3 regions of the Streptomyces sp. PU-14G genome follow, and region 2 is predicted to be linked to each of the others. Evidence: riboswitches for the same ligand, from Rfam matches in the RefSeq annotation. Region 2 holds a riboswitch; each other region holds the start of a gene.
The links. A riboswitch is a leader RNA that binds a small molecule or an ion and turns the genes downstream of it on or off. The one in region 2 is predicted to bind thiamine pyrophosphate.
Positions count from the first base shown of each region.

Region 1: it holds a riboswitch for thiamine pyrophosphate, as region 2 does, so the genes downstream of both, thiC (phosphomethylpyrimidine synthase ThiC) here and AB8Z75_RS11110 (thiamine ABC transporter substrate binding subunit) in region 2, are expected to answer to the same signal.
Region 3: it holds a riboswitch for thiamine pyrophosphate, as region 2 does, so the genes downstream of both, thiO (glycine oxidase ThiO) here and AB8Z75_RS11110 (thiamine ABC transporter substrate binding subunit) in region 2, are expected to answer to the same signal.

Region 1 is NZ_JASKYT010000335.1:247-3,557, forward strand. It holds gene thiC (phosphomethylpyrimidine synthase ThiC) at 1-1,667, opposite strand, end outside; TPP riboswitch at 1,660-1,793, opposite strand; gene AB8Z75_RS27860 (YibE/F family protein) at 2,072-3,311, shown strand, end outside.
Region 2 is NZ_JASKYT010000067.1:5,573-8,883, reverse strand. It holds gene AB8Z75_RS11115 (ABC transporter permease) at 1-845, opposite strand, end outside; gene AB8Z75_RS11110 (thiamine ABC transporter substrate binding subunit) at 905-1,981, opposite strand; TPP riboswitch at 1,977-2,089, opposite strand; gene rlmN (23S rRNA (adenine(2503)-C(2))-methyltransferase RlmN) at 2,226-3,311, opposite strand, start outside.
Region 3 is NZ_JASKYT010000186.1:10,007-13,317, reverse strand. It holds gene AB8Z75_RS21060 (thiazole synthase) at 1-558, opposite strand, end outside; gene thiS (sulfur carrier protein ThiS) at 567-788, opposite strand; gene thiO (glycine oxidase ThiO) at 785-1,975, opposite strand; TPP riboswitch at 1,972-2,086, opposite strand; gene AB8Z75_RS21045 (NAD(P)/FAD-dependent oxidoreductase) at 2,255-3,311, shown strand, end outside.

The DNA of each region.
Region 1 (3,311 bases), on a different contig from region 2:
GGGCCGCACATGGAGCAGAAGTGTGCGGTCTTGGCGGGTTCGGCGGGGAGGGTCTCGTCGTGGAAGGAGCGGGCGGTGTCGGGGTCGAGGGCCAGGTTGAACTGGTCTTCCCAGCGGAACTCGAAGCGGGCGTCGGACAGGGCGTCGTCCCAGTCCTGGGCGCCGGGGTGGCCCTTGGCGAGGTCCGCGGCGTGGGCGGCGATCTTGTAGGTGATCACGCCGGTCTTGACGTCGTCCTTGTCGGGCAGTCCGAGGTGTTCCTTGGGGGTGACGTAGCAGAGCATCGCGGTGCCCCACCAGCCGATCATCGCGGCGCCGATGCCGCTGGTGATGTGGTCGTAGGCGGGTGCGATGTCCGTGGTGAGGGGCCCCAGGGTGTAGAAGGGGGCCTCTTCGCAGACCTCCTGCTGCCGGTCGACGTTCTCCTTGATCTTGTGCATCGGGACGTGTCCCGGGCCTTCGATCATGGTCTGCACGTCGTGCGCCTTGGCGATGCGGTTGAGCTCGCCGAGGGTGTCCAACTCGGCCATCTGTGCGGTGTCGTTGGCGTCGGCGATCGATCCGGGGCGCAGCCCGTCGCCGAGCGAGAACGTCACGTCGTAGGCGCGCAGGATCTCGCACAGCTCGCTGAAGTGCTCGTACAGGAAGCTCTCCCTGTGGTGGGCGAGGCACCAGGCGGCCATGATGGAGCCGCCGCGCGAGACGATGCCGGTCTTGCGGCGCGCTGTCAGCGGCACGTACCGCAGCAGCACGCCGGCGTGGACCGTCATGTAGTCGACGCCCTGTTCGCACTGTTCGAGGACGGTGTCCTTGTACACGTCCCAGGACAGCTCCTCGGCCTTGCCGTCCACCTTCTCCAGCGCCTGGTAGAGCGGCACGGTGCCGATGGGGACGGGGGAGTTGCGCAGCACCCATTCCCGGGTGGTGTGGATGTTGCGTCCCGTGGACAGGTCCATGACGGTGTCGGTGCCCCAGCGGGTCGCCCACGTCATCTTCTCGACCTCTTCCTCGATGGAGGAGGTGACGGCCGAGTTGCCGATGTTGGCGTTGACCTTCACCAGGAAGTTCTTCCCGATGATCATCGGCTCGGTCTCGGGGTGGTTGACGTTGGCCGGGAGGACGGCCCGGCCGCCCGCGATCTCGTCCCTGACGAACTCGGGCGTCAGGTTCTCGCGGAGTGCGACGTACTCCATCTCCGGTGTGATCTCGCCCCGCTTGGCGTACGCGAGCTGGGTGACGGCGGCGCCGTCGCGGCCCCGGCGCGGCTGGCGTGGGCGGCCGGGGAAGACGGCGTCCAGGCCGGCCAGGTCACTCGATCCGCTCCGGAGCAGTCCGCCGCGCGGGCTGGTGTGCTTGAGTCCGTCGTCCTCGGGCCGCAGTGCGCGGCCCGCGTACTCCTCGGTGTCCCCCCTCTGGATGATCCAGTTCTCGCGCAGCGGTGCGAGACCGCGGCGCACGTCGGTGTCGATGGCGGGGTCGGTGTACGGCCCGGAGGTGTCGTAGAGCGTCACGTCCTTGCCGTTGGTGAGATGCACGCGTCGGACGGGCACCCGGATGTCCGGGCGCGGTCCTTGCAGATATCCCTTGTGCGAGCCGATGGCGCGCTGCGCGGGCTCGGTGGCGTCCGAGGTGTTCTCGGGGCGCGCGTGTGCATCCTGCGTGGTCATGAGACCCACTCCCTACGCCGGCATTACCCGGTAACAGGTTCGGCGGTCGGCGCAGCGGCTTCCGTGGTTTATCACGGAGGTCAGCGCCCTCTCAGCCCCGTGCTCGGAGCTCCCGCGATGTGCAAAGGCGTCTCTACGCTAACGGCACACCGCCCGTACTGAACACCCCGCATGGCCGTTCTTGCGATGATCGGTCGGTGACCCACTCGCACTCGCCGGACCAACCGACGCCCCACCGCGGCCCCGCGCCCGGCTCCGCCCACCCTCCCGAGCCGGGCCGGCCCCCTGTGCAGGGGGAGGTTCACGGACCCGCACCCGCGCAGGGAGAGGGCTACGGCTACGCACCCGTGCAGGGAGAGGGCTACGGCTACGCGCCCGCGCAGCAGGCGCACGGTCAAGGCCACGTGCACGGTCAAGTCCCCGCGTACGGCCAAGACCACGGTCACGCCCACGGGCACGGGCACGCTCATGGGCAAAGCCACACCCACGGGCACGCCCAAGGAAACGGGCACGGCCACGCCCATGGCCACGGGCACGGGCACGGGCACGGGCACGGGCCGGCGGCGCCCGTCTCCCGTCATTTGCGGAAGGTGATCGCCGCCGTGCTCGTGCCGTTCGCGGTGGCGGTGCTGGCAGGGCTGGTGGTGCTGTGGCCCGGCGGGGCGCCAGGGCACCCGCACGATCACTCGGGTGTCGGCTTCGACCGGCCGACGTTCGGTGCGAAGGTGACCAAGCTGGTCGAGGTCGACTGCGGTGACGTCAACGTCCGCCAGCCACCGCCTGCTTCGGGTGGCGGCTCGGCCGGGCAGTCGGCGGGCGGCGCGCAGGGCCAGGGCGGGGGAGCGCACGGCCCGTGCCGCAAGGCGACGGTGGAGGTCACCGAGGGCAAGGACGCGGGCCGCACCTTCACGGAGGTCGTCACTCCGGATGCCACCCGCACCTACGAGGTCGGCCAGAAGGTCGTGGTCGGGTACTCCGAGAAGGCGCCGCGCAAGCTGCAGTACAGCGTCGTCGACACCAATCGCGATGTGCCCATGGTGCTGCTCGCCGTCGTGTTCGCGCTCGTGGTGGTGCTGGTGGGGCGGTTGCGCGGGGTGTTGGCACTGGTCGGGCTGGTCATCAGCTTCGCGGTGCTGACGCTGTTCATCCTGCCGGCGATACTCCAGGGGTCGAATCCGCTGGTGGTGGCGGTGATCGGGGGCAGCGCCATCATGCTGGCCACGCTGTACCTGTGCCACGGGCTGTCGGCCCGCACCTCGGTGGCGGTGCTGGGGACGCTGGTGTCGCTGCTGCTGATCGGAGTGCTGGGGTCGCTGTTCATCGACTGGGCCCAGCTGACCGGCAACACCGACGACCAGACGGGGCTGGTGCACGGGCTGTATCCCGGCATCGAGATCCAGGGGCTGCTGCTGGCCGGGGTGCTGATCGGCTCGCTCGGCGTGCTGGACGACGTGACGGTCACCCAGACGTCGGCCGTGTGGGAGCTGCGGGAGGCGGATCCGGGGGCGAGCTGGCTCAAGATCTACCGCTCCGCCATGCGCATCGGGCGGGATCACATCGCGTCCGTCGTCAACACGCTGGTGCTGGCGTACGCGGGTGCCGCGCTGCCGCTGCTGCTGCTGTTCTCCATCGCGCGCAGTGACG
Region 2 (3,311 bases):
AGTACGCAGCACAGCACCGTCCACTGGCCGGCCCCCGCCGGGCGCCGTGCGGTGTGTTCCGCAGGCAGGAGGCGGAGCGCCGTCTCCCGCTTTCTCAGTGACCAGGCGTGCACGGCCAGCAGGGCCGCCACGGCGACGAACTGGAGCAGCGTCAGCACCGCGGCGGTCGGCAGGTCCAACAGGGAGGCGGTCTGGCGGTAGATCTCCACCTCCAGCGTGGCGAAGCGCGGCCCGCCGAGCACCTGGATGACGCCGAAGCTGGTGAAGGTGAACAGGAAGACGATGAGGGCCGCGGCACCGACGGACGGCGCCAACGCGGGCAGGGTGACACGCCGCCACGCGGTGAACCGTCCGGCGCCCAGCATCCGTGCCGCCTCCTCCTGGCGCGGGTCCAACTGGGACCAGAAACCGCCGACCGTACGGACGACGACGGCGTAGTTGAGGACCACGTGTGCCAGCAGAATGGCCCACACGCTGGTGTCCAGGCGCAGTCCGAACCACGCGTCAAGGGCCCCTCCGCGCCCGGCGAGCGCGAGGATCGCGGAGCCGATGACGACGGTCGGCAGGACGAACGGCACGGTCACCACCGCGCGCAACAGCCGCTTGCCGGGGAAGTCGAGCCGCGCGAAGACCCAGGCGGCGGGCAGCGCCAGGGCGAGGGTCAAAGCTGTGGAGGCGGCTGCCTGCCACACGGTGAACCACAGCACCTTCAGAGTCCCGGCGTCACCGAGCACCTGCCCGAGCCGCTCCAGGTGCCAGTGGCTGCCGGCACGCAGCCCGCGCCCGACGATCGCGGCGACGGGGTAGCCGAAGAAGACGGCGAAGAACGCCACCGGCACGGCCATCAGCCCGAGCCGCACCCAAGTGCCCCGGTCCCGGGGGCGGCGGGTGCGGCTTCCGGGGGCTATTTCACGGCGAGCGAGGTCCACGTCTTGATCCACCGCTCACGGTTCTTGGTGATCTTTTCGGGGGGAAGAGTGGCCGGATCCTCGATGGTCTGGCCGTACTTGGTGAACAGCTGCGGCAACTCCGCGTCCTCGCGGACCGGGCTGACGAACATCTGCAGCGGCAGGTCCTCCTGGAACCGCTTGCCGAGCAGGAAGTCGAGCAGCTTCTTGCCGCCCTTGGTGTTCTTCGCCCCGGCGAGCAGTCCGGCGTACTCGGTCTGCCCGAAGCACGTCCCCTTCGCGACGCCTGTGGGCGCCTGCGCGGGCGGGTTCTTGTCACCCAGCACCTCGACGGGCGGGCTGGAGGCGTAGGAGACGACGAGAGGCTTGTCGCCCTTGCCCTTGCCGCCGCGTGACCCGGTGAAGCGGTCGTTGTAGGCCTGCTCCCAGCCGTCGACGACCTCCACACCGTTGGCCCGCAGCTTCTTCCAGTAGCCCTGCCAGCCCTTCTCGCCGTACTCGGCGATGCTCGCCAGGACGAAGGCCAGCCCGGGCGAGGAGGTGGCGGCGTCCTCGGTCACCAGGAGGTCCTTGTAGCGGGGCTTGGTCAGGTCGTCCAGGGTGCGCGGGGGTTCGAGTTTCTTGTCCGCGAACCACGCGCGGTCGTAGTTGACGCACACCTCGCCGGTGTCGACGGGGGTGACCCGGTGCTTCTTCCGGTCGGCCTGGAGCCGTTCGGGAACCTTGTCCAGCCCCTTGGCCCGGTACGGCGTGAAGACGCCCCGGTCGAGGGGGCGGGAGAGGAGGGTGTTGTCGACGCCGAAGAAGACGTCTCCCTGCGGGTTGCCCTTGTTGAGGACGGCCTGGTTGACGGCGGCTCCGGCGTCGCCGCCACGGAGCACCTTGACCTTGTAGCCGGTCTTCTTGGTGAAGTCCCGAAGAACGGACTTGGAGACGGCGAAGGAGTCATGCGTGACGAGAGTGACCGTCTTGGAGTCCCCGCCGCCGCCCGAGCCGCCGCAAGCGGTGGCGAGAAGGGCGAGGGTGAGGGCGGCTGTGGTGGCAGCGGCGGCGCGCCGCACGTGCGTGTTCATCAAGGCATCGACTTCCTACCCGGCATGACCCGGGCGAGGTTCGAGGGTCTGCGGCACGTACGGGACGGCCGCACTCTCAGCGCTGTGAGCGCTCCCCTGTCGGCTGTTCGGTTGTGTGCGGATACCGGCCGGTCGGTGGCGAGCCGGCATCAGCGGTCGGTCGCAGCCGGTTTCGACTGCGCGGTGGGGTGCCGTTCGGGCACACCCCATCGAACAGTACCAGCCGGGCCCAACTACACGGTCGTCAGCGTTCCGTCGCCGCGAGCTGGCCGCACGCTCCATCGATCTCCTGGCCCCGGGTGTCCCGGACGGTCACCGCCACACCGTGCGAGGCGAGCGTCCGCACGAACTCGGCCTCGTCCTCGGGGCGGGAGGCGGTCCACTTCGAGCCGGGCGTCGGGTTGAGCGGGATGAGGTTGACGTGCACCCGCTTGCCCTTCAGCAGCCGCCCCAGCAGGTCGGCACGCCACGCCTGGTCGTTGATGTCCCTGATCAGGGCGTACTCGATGGAGACCCGGCGCCCGGACTTGGCCGCGTACTCCCAGGCCGCGTCCAGCACCTCCCTGACCTTCCAGCGGGTGTTGACGGGGACGAGGGTGTCGCGCAGCTCGTCGTCGGGGGCGTGCAGCGAGACCGCCAGGCGGCATTTGAAGCCCTCGTCGGCGAAGCGCAGCATGGCCGGAACCAGACCCACGGTGGAGACGGTGATGCCCCGCTGCGAGATTCCCAGCCCGTCCGGCTCCGGGTCGGTCAGCCTGCGGATCGCCCCGATGACCCGCTTGTAGTTCGCCAGCGGTTCGCCCATGCCCATGAAGACGATGTTCGACAACCGCGCCGGACCACCCGGCACCTCGCCGTCCCGCAGCGCACGCATACCGTCGACGATCTGGTGGACGATCTCGGCGGTGGACAGGTTGCGGTCCAGCCCTGCCTGGCCGGTCGCGCAGAACGGGCAGTTCATGCCGCAGCCGGCCTGTGAGCTGATGCACATGGTGACCCGGTCCGGGTAGCGCATCAGCACGGACTCCACCAGCGTTCCGTCGTGCAGCTTCCACAGCGTCTTACGGGTGGCATCGTCGTCACAGCTGATGTGCCGCACCACGCTCATCAGCTCGGGCAGCAGCTCGGCGGCCAGCTTCTCGCGGGCAGCGGCGGGGATGTCCGTCCACTGCTCGGGGCGGTGCTCCAGCCGCGCGAAGTAGTGCTGGGAGAGCTGCTTGGCGCGGAACGGCTTCTCCCCCGCCGCGGCAACGGCGTCCCGCCGCTCGGCGGGGCTGAGGTCGGCGAGGTGCCGCGGCGGCTTCTTGGCTCCGCGCGGCGCGACGAACGT
Region 3 (3,311 bases), on a different contig from region 2:
CCCGGCGTCCAGGATGACGGGGATCGTGGCCCGTTCGGTGATGAGGTGGAAGTTGTGGGGGTTGCGGATGCCGAGTCCGGACCCGATGGGGGAGCCGAGCGGCATGATCGCGGCGCAGCCGACGTCCTCGAGTTTGCGGGCGAGGACGGGGTCGTCGTTGGTGTAGGGCAGCACGGTGAAGCCGTCGTCGACCAGGGTCTCGGCGGCGTCGAGGAGTTCGACGGGGTCGGGCAGCAGGGTGCGTTCGTCGGCGATGACCTCGAGCTTGACCCAGTCGGTGCCCAGCGCTTCGCGCGCGAGCCGCGCGGTGAGCACGGCTTCTCCCGCCGTGTAGCAGCCCGCGGTGTTGGGCAGGACGCGGATGCCGTGCCGTTCGAGTACGGACAGTACGGAGCCGCTGACGGACGGGTCGAGGCGCCGCATGGCGACGGTGGTCAGTTCGGTGCCCGAGGCGAGCAGGGATTTCTCCAGCACGTCCAGGCTGGGGGCGCCGCCGGTGCCCATGATCAGGCGGGAGTTGAGGGTGGTGTCGCCTATGGTCAGCGGATCGTCGGCCATGGTGGTGCTCAGCCTCCCTGGACTGCGGTGAGTACTTCGACGCGGTCGCCCTCGCCGAGCGCGGTGGTGGCCCAGCTGCCGCGGGGGACGACGTCCTCGTTGAGCGCGGCGGCCACCCCTGAGGGTGCGGCGGTGAGGGCGGTCACGAGCTGGTCGAGGGTGGTCCCCTCCGTCAGCCGGCGGGGTTCGCCGTTGACGGAGACGGTGACCTGCGCGGTGGTGGAGGTCATGCGGTCTGCTCCTGCGGCTCGGGGGCGGGGGACGTGGCGAAGCGGTCCGGGGTGAACGCCCGGGCGAGGGGCGGCAGCTCGCCGTCGGCCAGCAGCTCGGCCAGCACGTCGCCGGTGAGCGGGGTGAGCAGCACGCCGTTGCGGTGGTGTCCGGTGGCCAGGTGGAGCCCGGGCAGGGCGGTGGGGCCGAGCAGGGGCGCGTTGTCGGGGGAGCTGGGGCGCAGGCCCGCGACGGTTTCGGCCAGTGGCAGTTCGGTGACGCCGGGCACGAGTTCGTGCGCGTCCCGCAGCAGTTCGTAGACGCCGCCCGCGGTGACGGTGGTGTCCCAGCCCAGTTCCTCGCTGGTGGCGCCGACGACCAGTTCGCCGTTCTCGCGCGGCACCAGGTAGAGCGCCCCGCCGCGGACGACGGCGCGGACGGTCCGGGAGAGGAACGGCCCGCGGGCGCCACCGGACGCCGGCATCCGCAGCCGCAGCACCTGGCCCTTGACGGGGCGGACCGGCACCGGCACGTGGGCGGGCACGCCGTCGAGCGTGCCGCTGCGCGAGCCGAGCGCGAGGACGGTCTGGCCAGCGGACACCTCGCCGCCGTCGGCGGTGGCGGCGCCCACGGCCCGGCCGCCGGCGACCAGGAGCCGCCTCGCCGTGGTCCGCCGGAAGGCGACTCCCGCGTGTGCGCAGGCCCGCAGCAGGGCCGCGGCCAGGCGGCGCGGGTCGATCTGGTGGTCGCCGTCGACGCGGACCCCGCCGCGTACGGACGGCGCCAGCATCGGCTCCAGGCGGCGGCATTCGCGCCCGGTCAGCCACTCGGAGCGCAGGCCGCACCGCTGTTGCAGCGCGTGCAGCTCGCTCAGGTGGGCGCGGTCGTCGGCGTCGAGCGCGACGGCGAGGGTGCCGCAGGCGCGGTGGCCGACGTCGAGTCCTGACGCCTCTTCCAGCTCGGCGACGAAGCCGGGGTAGCGGGCGGCGGAGGCGAGGTTGAGGTCGAGGAGTGTCTCCTCGCCGTAGTGCAGTTCGGTGACGGCCGCGAGCATGCCGGCCGCGACCTGTGCCGCGCCGCCGCCGGGCTCGGGGTCGACGACGGTGACGCGTAGCCCGCGCCGGGCGGCGCGCCAGGCGGTGACCAGGCCGATGAGGCCGCCGCCGAGGACGAGGACGTCGGGGTGGCCCGAGTGCGTGTCGCGCATGGGGATGCCGCTGCTCCCTTCGCCGGAATGACCCGGATCAGGTTCGGACGGTCGGAGGCCGTCTCAGCCTCCCTCTCAGCCCGGTGCGTCCGGGCTCCCGCGTGTGCTGGGTGTACGGGGGCCAGCCTACTGCGGTGCTCAGCCCCGGGGTAAGGGCCTCGGCCGGTGGTCGTAGCCGATCCCGGTCGGCCGTCCGAGGGCGGGCGGGCCCCACCGGCATACAGTGAGCGCGTGAGTGGGAGCGGAGAGCAGCAGCGGGTCGTGATCGTGGGTGCCGGCATGGCGGGGGTGCAGACCGCCGTGCAGCTGCGGGAGCAGGGCTGGCCGGGGTCGGTGCGGCTGATCGGCGCCGAGCCGCACGCCCCCTACGACCGGCCGCCGCTGTCGAAGGCCGTGCTGCTGGGCACCGGCGAGGAGACCGAGGCGCCGCTCTTCGACATCGACTTCGCCGGTCTGGACATCGAGCTGGAGCTGGGCCGCGCCGTCACGGGGCTGCGTGCGGACGAGCGGCTGCTGGTCACCGACGCGGGACCCGTGCACTACGACCGCCTGGTCGTGGCGACCGGCGCGGAGCCGGTGGCGCTGCCCGGCAGCGAGGGTGTGCCGGGGGTGCACCTGCTGCGCACCCTGGACGATGCCAGGCGGCTGCGTCCGGTGCTGGCCGAGCGCGCCCGTGTCGTCGTGGTGGGGGCGGGCTGGATCGGTGCGGAGTTCGCGACGGCGGCGCGTGAGCGCGACTGCGAGGTGACGGTGGTCGAGGCCGCCGGCACGCCGCTGCCCGGCGCCCTGCCCGCGCTGGTCTCGGAGCCGATGCGGGCCTGGTACGCGCAGGCCGGGGTGGAGCTGCGTACCGGTGTGGCCGTCTCGGGCGTCGAGCGGGGTGCGGTGCTGCTGGCCGACGGGGACAGGCTGGCGGCCGGCGCGGTCGTCGTCGGCATCGGCGCCCGCCCGGCCACCGGATGGCTGCGCGACTCCGGTGTCGAGCTGGGCCCCGACGGTGCGGTGCGCGCCGACTCCCGGCTGCGCGCTTCCCTGGCCGGGGTGTACGCGGTGGGGGACTGCGCCTCCTTCCCGTCGGCCCGCTACGGCGAGCGGCTGCTGGTCCACCACTGGGACAACGCGCTCCAGGGGCCGCGTACGGTGGCCGCGAACCTGCTGGCCGAGGGGCATGCCGACGGCGCGGCCGACAGCGTCGACTACGACCCGGTGCCGTATTTCTGGTCCGAGCAGTTCGGCCGCTTCGTGCAGTACGCGGGGCACCACGGCGAGGGCGACGAGCTGGTGTGGCGCGGTGATCCGGGCGGTGCCGCCTGGAGCGTGTGCTGGCTGCGCGGTG